Regions from separate parts of the Trichococcus flocculiformis genome, predicted to be linked through region 1. Evidence: a T-box and tRNA genes for the amino acid it is inferred to sense, from the RefSeq annotation. Region 1 holds a T-box; the other regions hold tRNA genes.
What was found. A T-box is a leader RNA that pairs with one kind of tRNA and senses whether it is charged. The one in region 1 lies ahead of tyrS (tyrosine--tRNA ligase), so its partner is inferred to be a tRNA-Tyr.
Positions count from the first base shown of each region.

Region 1 (2,175 bases):
AGCTGCGGGGTCGTCATATCAAGACACCAACTTTACCAGGAAATATTTCTTTTTGCCGCGGCGCACGAGGATGAAGCGGCCTTCGAAAGAGTTTTCGGCAGTGATGACGAATTCCAAATCCGTGACTTTTTCGCCGTTGATGGAAATGGCGCCGTTTTGGATGTCTTCGCGTGACTGGCGGCGTGACGGTTCGATTCCCAGATCGACCAACCAAGTGACCAATTCCTGTTCCTTCAGGTCGGACTCAAAAGTCGGCATATTTTTGAAGCCTTCGGCGATTTCATCGGCAGTCAATTCCTTCACTTCGCCGGTAAACAGAGCTTCAGTGATCTTCAACGCATCCGCCAAGGCTTGTTCGCTGTGGACGAAGCGCGTCATTTCAGCTGCCAATACTTTTTGGGCTTCGCGTTTGTGCGGCTCAGTTTCCACTTTTTCGGCCAAAGCATCGATCTCTTCCTTTGAAAGGAAAGTGAAGTATTTCAAGTATTTGATGACATCGCGGTCGTCCTGGTTCACCCAGAATTGGTAGAACTCGTAAGGAGTTGTTTTTTTCGGATCCAACCAGACCGCACCGCCGGCAGTCTTACCGAATTTTGTGCCGTCCGCTTTCAGCATCAATGGAATCGTCAAACCGAAAGCTTTTGCTTCTGTACCTTCTTTTTTGCGGATCAGGTCCAAACCGGCAGTGATGTTGCCCCATTGATCCTGACCGCCGATCTGCAGGTTGACGCCCTCATTCTGGAAAAGGTGCAGGAAGTCCATGGACTGCAGAATTTGGTAAGTGAATTCCGTGAAGGAAATACCGGTGTCCAAGCGGCTGGCTACGATATCTTTAGCCAGCATCGTGTTGATGTTGAAATTTTTGCCGAAGTCGCGCAGGAAATCCAACAGTGTCAAATCTTTGGTCCAGTCATAGTTGTTGACGAGGCGGATGTCGGCCGAGCTGTCGGACAGGAACAGTTTCTTCATTTGAGCAGTCAGAGCATTTGCATTCTCGACGACTTGATCCATCGATTGCAGAACCCGTTCCTCGCTCTTTCCGCTTGGGTCGCCGATCGATCCGGTCGCGCCGCCGATCAGGATGACGGGTCTGTGTCCTGCCAATTGGAATCTCTTCAATACGATGAAAGGGATCAGATGTCCGATATGCAGGCTGTCGCCTGTCGGATCGACGCCGCAGTAAAGGCCGATCTGCTCATCCTCCGTTAATTTGCGTAAGCCTTCCGCGTCTGTTTGTTGATTGATGGCACCGCGCCATTCTAACTCGTCGATGATATTCATGTGCTTCATTCCTTTTCTCATAAATTTATATGCAAAAAAATCCCTGTCCAGACAAGAAAATTCTTGTTTGAACAGGGACGATAGTTACCGTGTTACCACCCAGCTTGCAGAGTCATCCGAATCGGAAAGACTTTGCCACTCTGACATGTATCGTATGCCGGACGCTTATGCGCATAAGAAAGCTCCAAAGTGTAATTCGAATCCAGGCTTGCATCAGCTTCCACCAACCGCTGACTCTCTATAGGACAAAATCCCGATTCTACTGTCTTTTTCATCGCTTTTTATTGTATTGGTTAATTGCCGTTAGTATAGCGCAGCAAAACTTCAGATGTCAACCATGACAATAAAAAAAGCAATGTTACATAAATGTTACAAAGCAGAATAAGGCTGCAAATATTACTAATTATGCGGATTCAGATACATTAGACGCGTCTTTTTACAGAATTGTTACAGTTAGGATACAACTTGACGAAACCAAGCTAAAGGAAAAAAAACTATGTTATGATTCATTATGTTGATGAATCTTAAGAAAAACTATAAAAAGTTAAAAGATATATAAGAATTATAACTAACGACAATCGAATGTAAGTGGAGGAATTAGACTTGAAGAAGAAATTAGTGGCTATCGCATTAGCAGGTACGATCCTTGCAACAAGTATAGTAACGCCTTTTACAGCACAAGCAGATGAAATCTTAACAAAAATCCAACAACAAGAAACGAAAATTTCTGAATTGGACAGCAAACAAAGCACTGTAGAGGAAACCTTATCTGTAATCACTGCAGAAGTTGATGCAGCTGAAAAAAGAGCGGAGACTTTATTGGCAAACCGCGTAAAGACGCAAGATGAAATTGCTACTTTGCAAGAAGATATTGCCGAATTGCAAGTTGTCATC
Region 1 covers NZ_OY759718.1:2,716,041-2,718,215, reverse strand. The annotation lists gene ACKPCD_RS12940 (GNAT family N-acetyltransferase) at 1-17, opposite strand, end outside; gene tyrS (tyrosine--tRNA ligase) at 19-1,281, opposite strand; T-box leader at 1,352-1,565, opposite strand; gene ACKPCD_RS12930 (C40 family peptidase) at 1,885-2,175, shown strand, end outside.

Region 2 (2,175 bases), 1.4 Mb from region 1:
TCCTTTATTGTTGGCGACTACAGCATTGAACTGCATGATGCGGAAGCCTGACTCCTTAGCCATCTGCAGCGAATGCACCACCAGTTTTTCGCCAATGCGCTTTCCTCTCTGATCAGCAGCAACAGCGTAAGAGGCATTCGCGATGTGGCCGCAACGGCCGATGTTGTTGGGATGAAGAATATACAAACCAACTATTACCCCATCTTCTTCCGCAACGCCGGTAAACGTTTGTTCAGCGAAAAAGGCTGTCGCTTCCTTTAGTGATAAGCCGTCTATTTGGGGGAAATACTTACCTTCCTTAACGACATGATTCCAAATATTCGCCATTGTTCCCAAATCATTCTCGCTATATTTCCTGATAACGATACCCATCAACCCATCCCCGCTTTCTTATCTCATAAAAATCACTGTTTCTATTATACCCCATAACAGATTCGCTGCATAAAAAAATAAGCCCACAACGATGAGATCATCGTCATAAGCTTATCTGTGTGATACCGGCGGCCGGGGTCGAACCGGCACGCCCTCGCGGGCACTGGATTTTGAGTCCAGCGCGTCTGCCAATTCCGCCACGCCGGCATGATATGAAGAATGCAATTTTCCATCTTACTTGTACTTATGGAAAGGCGGTAACCGGATTTGAACCGGTGATAGAGGTTTTGCAGACCTGTGCCTTACCACTTGGCTATACCGCCGAGATATTGCTATTTGAAAAAAACTGGGCTAGCTGGATTCGAACCAACGAATGACAGAGTCAAAGTCTGTTGCCTTACCGCTTGGCGATAGCCCAATAAAGAGGGCGACCGATGGGAATTGAACCCACGAATGCCGGATCCACAAACCGGTGCGTTAACCACTTCGCCACGATCGCCATAATATTAAGTTAAACAACAGGGGTAGTAGGAATTGAACCCACACTGACGGTTTTGGAGACCGTAGTTCTACCTTTAAACTATACCCCTATGGAACAACCTTGGATTTTAATCCAAAAAAAATGGAGGGAGGCAGATTCGAACTGCCGAACCCGAAAGAGCGGATTTACAGTCCGCCGCGTTTAGCCACTTCGCTATCCCTCCATCATATAAAAAATGGTCCGAGACGGATTCGAACCGCCGACACCTTGAGCTTCAATCAAGTGCTCTACCAACTGAGCTATCAGACCAAAATAAAATTGTAAAAACGGCTCCGACGGGATTTGAACCCGCGATCTCCTGCGTGACAGGCAGGCATGTTGACCCCTACACCACGGAACCAATGGAGGTTGACGGGATCGAACCGCCGACATCCTGCTTGTAAGGCAGACGCTCTCCCAGCTGAGCTAAACCTCCAGGGCTTGAAACAATGATCCGTACGGGAATCGAACCCGTGTTACCGCCGTGAAAGGGCGGTGTCTTAACCGCTTGACCAACGGACCAAGATATTTATTATACTGGGAATACGGAGAGTAAGGGATTCGAACCCTTGAGACAGTTTAACCCGCCTACACGATTTCCAATCGTGCTCCTTCGGCCTCTCGGACAACTCTCCAAGGTTCCGATAAAATCTTATTCATATTAAATGCATGAGACTTAACCGAAAAACTCCGCAAGTAGGACTCGAACCTACGACATCATGATTAACAGTCATGCGCTACTACCAACTGAGCTATTGCGGAAAAACGAAATGCGCGGCAACGTCCTAGTCTCACAAAGGGAAACCCTTCACTACAATCGGCGCTAAGAAGCTTAACTTCTGTGTTCGAGATGGGAACAGGTGTGACCTTCTTGCCATCGTCACCGCACATTTTTCAAGAGAACGTTGTTCTCTCAAAACTGAATCTACAAAAGTAAAGGGAACCCGAAAACACCGCTTGAGTTTTCTTCTTTTAAAAATTGGTTAAGTCCTCGACCGATTAGTATTGGTCCGCTCCATACATCGCTGTACTTCCACTCCCAACCTATCTACCTGATCATCTCTCAGGGGTCTTACTCACTTAAAGTGATGGGAAATCTCATCTTGAGGGGGGCTTCACGCTTAGATGCTTTCAGCGTTTATCCCGTCCACACATAGCTACCCAGCGATGCTCTTGGCAGAACAACTGGTACACCAGCGGTGTGTCCATCCCGGTCCTCTCGTACTAAGGACAGCTCCTCTCAAATTTCCAACGCCCGCGACGGATAGGGACCGAACTGTCTC
Region 2 covers NZ_OY759718.1:1,349,147-1,351,321, reverse strand. The annotation lists gene ACKPCD_RS06555 (GNAT family N-acetyltransferase) at 1-372, opposite strand, end outside; tRNA gene ACKPCD_RS06550 (tRNA-Leu) at 496-579, opposite strand; tRNA gene ACKPCD_RS06545 (tRNA-Cys) at 625-695, opposite strand; tRNA gene ACKPCD_RS06540 (tRNA-Gln) at 719-790, opposite strand; tRNA gene ACKPCD_RS06535 (tRNA-His) at 799-871, opposite strand; tRNA gene ACKPCD_RS06530 (tRNA-Trp) at 892-962, opposite strand; tRNA gene ACKPCD_RS06525 (tRNA-Tyr) at 996-1,076, opposite strand; tRNA gene ACKPCD_RS06520 (tRNA-Phe) at 1,090-1,162, opposite strand; tRNA gene ACKPCD_RS06515 (tRNA-Asp) at 1,181-1,253, opposite strand; tRNA gene ACKPCD_RS06510 (tRNA-Val) at 1,256-1,328, opposite strand; tRNA gene ACKPCD_RS06505 (tRNA-Glu) at 1,343-1,414, opposite strand; tRNA gene ACKPCD_RS06500 (tRNA-Ser) at 1,439-1,527, opposite strand; tRNA gene ACKPCD_RS06495 (tRNA-Asn) at 1,581-1,654, opposite strand; rRNA gene rrf (5S ribosomal RNA) at 1,665-1,780, opposite strand; rRNA gene ACKPCD_RS06485 (23S ribosomal RNA) at 1,872-2,175, opposite strand, start outside.
Region 2: it encodes a tRNA-Tyr, which carries the amino acid that the T-box ahead of tyrS (tyrosine--tRNA ligase) is inferred to sense. The anticodon was not compared.

Region 3 (2,175 bases), 430 kb from region 1:
TTCAATCCCTGGAGGTTTAGCTCAGCTGGGAGAGCGTCTGCCTTACAAGCAGGATGTCGGCGGTTCGATCCCGTCAACCTCCATTGCAATATGTATTCTAAACTTATGGTCCGTTGGTCAAGCGGTTAAGACACCGCCCTTTCACGGCGGTAACACGGGTTCGATTCCCGTACGGATCATCATCCTAGCTGTTGCGGCTTTAGTTGCTTTCTAGACAGGATAAGAATGGATGTTAGCTCCATCCAATTATTCCTATTTAAATAGTTTTCAAATTTACGGTCCGTTGGTCAAGCGGTTAAGACACCGCCCTTTCACGGCGGTAACACGGGTTCGATTCCCGTACGGATCATTGTCATGTCTGTTGCGGCTTCGGCTGTTCTGCAGACAGGATACAAATGGAGCCCAACTCCAAGCAACACTTTCCATCTTAATAGTATTTTTAACTTAACGGTCCGTTGGTCAAGCGGTTAAGACACCGCCCTTTCACGGCGGTAACACGGGTTCGATTCCCGTACGGATCATTGTCATGGCTGTTGCAGCTTCAGCTGTTGTACAGACATGAGACACTTGAACATCAGTTCACAGTGTTTCCAGCATTATGGAGGTTTAGCTCAGCTGGGAGAGCGTCTGCCTTACAAGCAGGATGTCGGCGGTTCGATCCCGTCAACCTCCATTGGTTCCGTGGTGTAGGGGTCAACATGCCTGCCTGTCACGCAGGAGATCGCGGGTTCAAATCCCGTCGGAGCCGTTTTGTTTCTGGAAAGTGGGCTATGCTTCTAACAAGATGGCTAGCTTCACGGGTTATCCCTTCGGAAATTAGATAAATTGTACCTATTGCGCTCTACGATGCTCAGTCGGCACAATTCCCTAAATTTCTTTCAGGGCTGAACAAACCCGTTACGCTTTTCTTATTATTTTGGTCTGATAGCTCAGTTGGTAGAGCACTTGATTGAAGCTCAAGGTGTCGGCGGTTCGAATCCGTCTCGGACCACTTTTTATATGATGGAGGGATAGCGAAGTGGCTAAACGCGGCGGACTGTAAATCCGCTCCTTCGGGTTCGGCAGTTCGAATCTGCCTCCCTCCATTGTTTTAAAAAAGCGTACTCTGAATAGGGGTATAGTTTAAAGGTAGAACAACGGTCTCCAAAACCGTCGGTGTGGGTTCAATTCCTACTACCCCTGTCTCAACATTATATTATGGCGATTGTGGCGAAGTGGTTAACGCACCGGTTTGTGGATCCGGCATTCGTGGGTTCAATTCCCATCAGTCGCCCTCTTATTGGGCTATCGCCAAGCGGTAAGGCAACAGACTTTGACTCTGTCATTCGTTGGTTCGAATCCAGCTAGCCCAGTTTTTTCAAATAGCAACATCTCGGCGGTATAGCCAAGTGGTAAGGCACAGGTCTGCAAAACCTCTATCACCGGTTCAAATCCGGTTACCGCCTTTCCATAAGTATAAGTAAGATGGAAAATTGCATTCTTCATATCATGCCGGCGTGGCGGAATTGGCAGACGCGCTGGACTCAAAATCCAGTGCCCGCAAGGGCGTGCCGGTTCGACCCCGGCCGCCGGTATATTGATGCATCAACGTTTTCGGACGTTTGATGCATCTTTTTTTGGCGTTTTAATGAAAATAATCATCATCTTCAAAATTTGATTGCATTTTTTTCCGGTATTGTATTGGTGAAACATAAAATTCATCTTTGAAACAGCGAGAAAAATGGTCAGTAGAGTTGTATCCGACGGCTTCGCTAATTTCTGATATTTTTTTCTCAGAATACTTCAGTAATAGCACTGCATTATCCACTTTATACTTGTTTACAATTTCATTATAGGAAGATCCCATCAATCTTTTTATCTGTTTGCCTAAGTATGCCGCATCATAATTGAATTTTTCACCTAGAAATTGCAACGATACTGATTGGTAGTTATTTTTTATGTATGCCAGTATGGGAGTGATTTGCGAAGAAATCGTGTTTGTTGGCTTGAAGTATAGATAGGTGTTGCTAAAATTTCTTAACACTTCATTCAAAAATATATTGATGTAGCTGCAGCAAACGGCATTTGCATTCGGTTCATTGGAGTGGGATTCAATAAAAATATTCTTGATGATTTCGCAAAATTTCTCACTAGGTGGAACTACAAACAGCAAGTAATTTTTATTGGAAGTGTATA
Region 3 covers NZ_OY759718.1:56,284-58,458, reverse strand. The annotation lists tRNA gene ACKPCD_RS00345 (tRNA-Val) at 11-83, shown strand; tRNA gene ACKPCD_RS00340 (tRNA-Glu) at 108-179, shown strand; tRNA gene ACKPCD_RS00335 (tRNA-Glu) at 278-349, shown strand; tRNA gene ACKPCD_RS00330 (tRNA-Glu) at 450-521, shown strand; tRNA gene ACKPCD_RS00325 (tRNA-Val) at 601-673, shown strand; tRNA gene ACKPCD_RS00320 (tRNA-Asp) at 676-748, shown strand; tRNA gene ACKPCD_RS00315 (tRNA-Phe) at 919-991, shown strand; tRNA gene ACKPCD_RS00310 (tRNA-Tyr) at 1,005-1,085, shown strand; tRNA gene ACKPCD_RS00305 (tRNA-Trp) at 1,112-1,182, shown strand; tRNA gene ACKPCD_RS00300 (tRNA-His) at 1,201-1,273, shown strand; tRNA gene ACKPCD_RS00295 (tRNA-Gln) at 1,281-1,352, shown strand; tRNA gene ACKPCD_RS00290 (tRNA-Cys) at 1,375-1,445, shown strand; tRNA gene ACKPCD_RS00285 (tRNA-Leu) at 1,491-1,574, shown strand; gene ACKPCD_RS00280 (helix-turn-helix domain-containing protein) at 1,625-2,175, opposite strand, start outside.
Region 3: it encodes a tRNA-Tyr, which carries the amino acid that the T-box ahead of tyrS (tyrosine--tRNA ligase) is inferred to sense. The anticodon was not compared.

Region 4 (2,175 bases), 440 kb from region 1:
GCGACAGTACAGACATGATACACTTGAGCGTAAGCGCACAGTGTTTCCTTATTATTCATTATCGCGGGGTGGAGCAGTTGGCAGCTCGCCGGGCTCATAACCCGGAGGTCACAGGTTCAAGTCCTGTCCCCGCAATTGGACGCAAGTCCACAGTGTTACTTTTTTAATGCATGGTTCCGTGGTGTAGGGGTCAACATGCCTGCCTGTCACGCAGGAGATCGCGGGTTCAAATCCCGTCGGAGCCGCCATGCGGGTGTAGTTTAGTGGTAAAACCCCAGCCTTCCAAGCTGATGTCGGGAGTTCGATTCTCCTCACCCGCTTTTTTTAAGAAGGGCCTATAGCTCAGCTGGTTAGAGCGCACGCCTGATAAGCGTGAGGTCGATGGTTCGAGTCCATTTAGGCCCATTGATAAAGCATACAGATAGTGGAGTTCTCTTTTTTAGGGGAAGTACTCAAGTGGCTGAAGAGGCGCCCCTGCTAAGGGTGTAGGTCGTTAACGCGGCGCGAGGGTTCAAATCCCTCCTTCTCCGTAGCTTTATCAGAAAAATAAACAAGATGGTCCGTTGGTCAAGCGGTTAAGACACCGCCCTTTCACGGCGGTAACACGGGTTCGATTCCCGTACGGATCATTATCCTAGCTGTTGCACAGACAGGATACACCGGAGCCTAGGCTCTACGATTTTCAATCCCTGGAGGTTTAGCTCAGCTGGGAGAGCGTCTGCCTTACAAGCAGGATGTCGGCGGTTCGATCCCGTCAACCTCCATTGGTTCCGTGGTGTAGGGGTCAACATGCCTGCCTGTCACGCAGGAGATCGCGGGTTCAAATCCCGTCGGAGCCGTTTTTACTTTCTGGAAAGTGTGCTATACTTCTTACAAGATGTCTAGCTTCACGGGTTAGCCCTTCGGAAAGGACAAAGGAACCCCTTGTCTCTACGAGCCAAGGATACTATTCGACTAACCTGCTGACGCAGGAAGTCTCTTAGCATATTGCGCTCTACGATGCTCATACGGAACGATTTCCTAAAATTCTTTCAGGTCTGAACGAACCCGTTCTGCTTTTCTTAATATTCTGGTCTGATAGCTCAGTTGGTAGAGCACTTGATTGAAGCTCAAGGTGTCGGCGGTTCGAATCCGTCTCGGACCATTTTTTTATATGATGGAGGGATAGCGAAGTGGCTAAACGCGGCGGACTGTAAATCCGCTCCTTCGGGTTCGGCAGTTCGAATCTGCCTCCCTCCATTTCTTTAAAAAGCATCCTCTGAATAGGGGTATAGTTTAAAGGTAGAACAACGGTCTCCAAAACCGTCGGTGTGGGTTCAATTCCTACTACCCCTGTCTCAACATTATATTATGGCGATTGTGGCGAAGTGGTTAACGCACCGGTTTGTGGATCCGGCATTCGTGGGTTCAATTCCCATCAGTCGCCCTCTTATTGGGCTATCGCCAAGCGGTAAGGCAACAGACTTTGACTCTGTCATTCGTTGGTTCGAATCCAGCTAGCCCAGTTTTTTCAAATAGCAACATCTCGGCGGTATAGCCAAGTGGTAAGGCACAGGTCTGCAAAACCTCTATCACCGGTTCAAATCCGGTTACCGCCTTTCCATAACAACAAAATGGAACATTGCATTCTTCATAATTATGCCGGCGTGGCGGAATTGGCAGACGCGCTGGACTCAAAATCCAGTGCCCGCGAGGGCGTGCCGGTTCGACCCCGGCCGCCGGTATCACAAAAGAAGCTGTTCATAACAAGGAGTACTTTGTTATGAACGGCTTCTTTTTCTATTGCCTGGGCTCAGTGGTTTTTCGAAAGACAAATATTTTTCAGTTGACAATAATGAGAAAAGGATTATAATTAATTGAAATTAAATTAATAAAATCTGTGATGAGAAGTAGTAACCAATGGCGTTTAGTCAAAGCGAGTTTGGGGCAGTGAAAGCCAAGCACTGTAGCTGTCGGTGAATGGATCTCTGAGACGTGATGCGAAAATTATAGTAGCAAAAACCGGGAGTCCGCCGTTAAAAGGACGGGGTATCGAGTAACATCCGTACCCGCAGAGCGAGTTTTGTACTGAGGTGGCAAACGAATGGAAACATTTCGTCCTTTTGAGGAGGAAGTGTTTTTTTGATTCTGTAGTATTAGCGCGAAAACAATGCATAGCCCATTTTTTGGTGACGC
Region 4 covers NZ_OY759718.1:68,015-70,189, reverse strand. The annotation lists tRNA gene ACKPCD_RS00535 (tRNA-Met) at 63-135, shown strand; tRNA gene ACKPCD_RS00530 (tRNA-Asp) at 173-248, shown strand; tRNA gene ACKPCD_RS00525 (tRNA-Gly) at 250-320, shown strand; tRNA gene ACKPCD_RS00520 (tRNA-Ile) at 332-405, shown strand; tRNA gene ACKPCD_RS00515 (tRNA-Ser) at 443-530, shown strand; tRNA gene ACKPCD_RS00510 (tRNA-Glu) at 558-629, shown strand; tRNA gene ACKPCD_RS00505 (tRNA-Val) at 692-764, shown strand; tRNA gene ACKPCD_RS00500 (tRNA-Asp) at 767-839, shown strand; tRNA gene ACKPCD_RS00495 (tRNA-Phe) at 1,072-1,144, shown strand; tRNA gene ACKPCD_RS00490 (tRNA-Tyr) at 1,159-1,239, shown strand; tRNA gene ACKPCD_RS00485 (tRNA-Trp) at 1,265-1,335, shown strand; tRNA gene ACKPCD_RS00480 (tRNA-His) at 1,354-1,426, shown strand; tRNA gene ACKPCD_RS00475 (tRNA-Gln) at 1,434-1,505, shown strand; tRNA gene ACKPCD_RS00470 (tRNA-Cys) at 1,528-1,598, shown strand; tRNA gene ACKPCD_RS00465 (tRNA-Leu) at 1,641-1,724, shown strand.
Region 4: it encodes a tRNA-Tyr, which carries the amino acid that the T-box ahead of tyrS (tyrosine--tRNA ligase) is inferred to sense. The anticodon was not compared.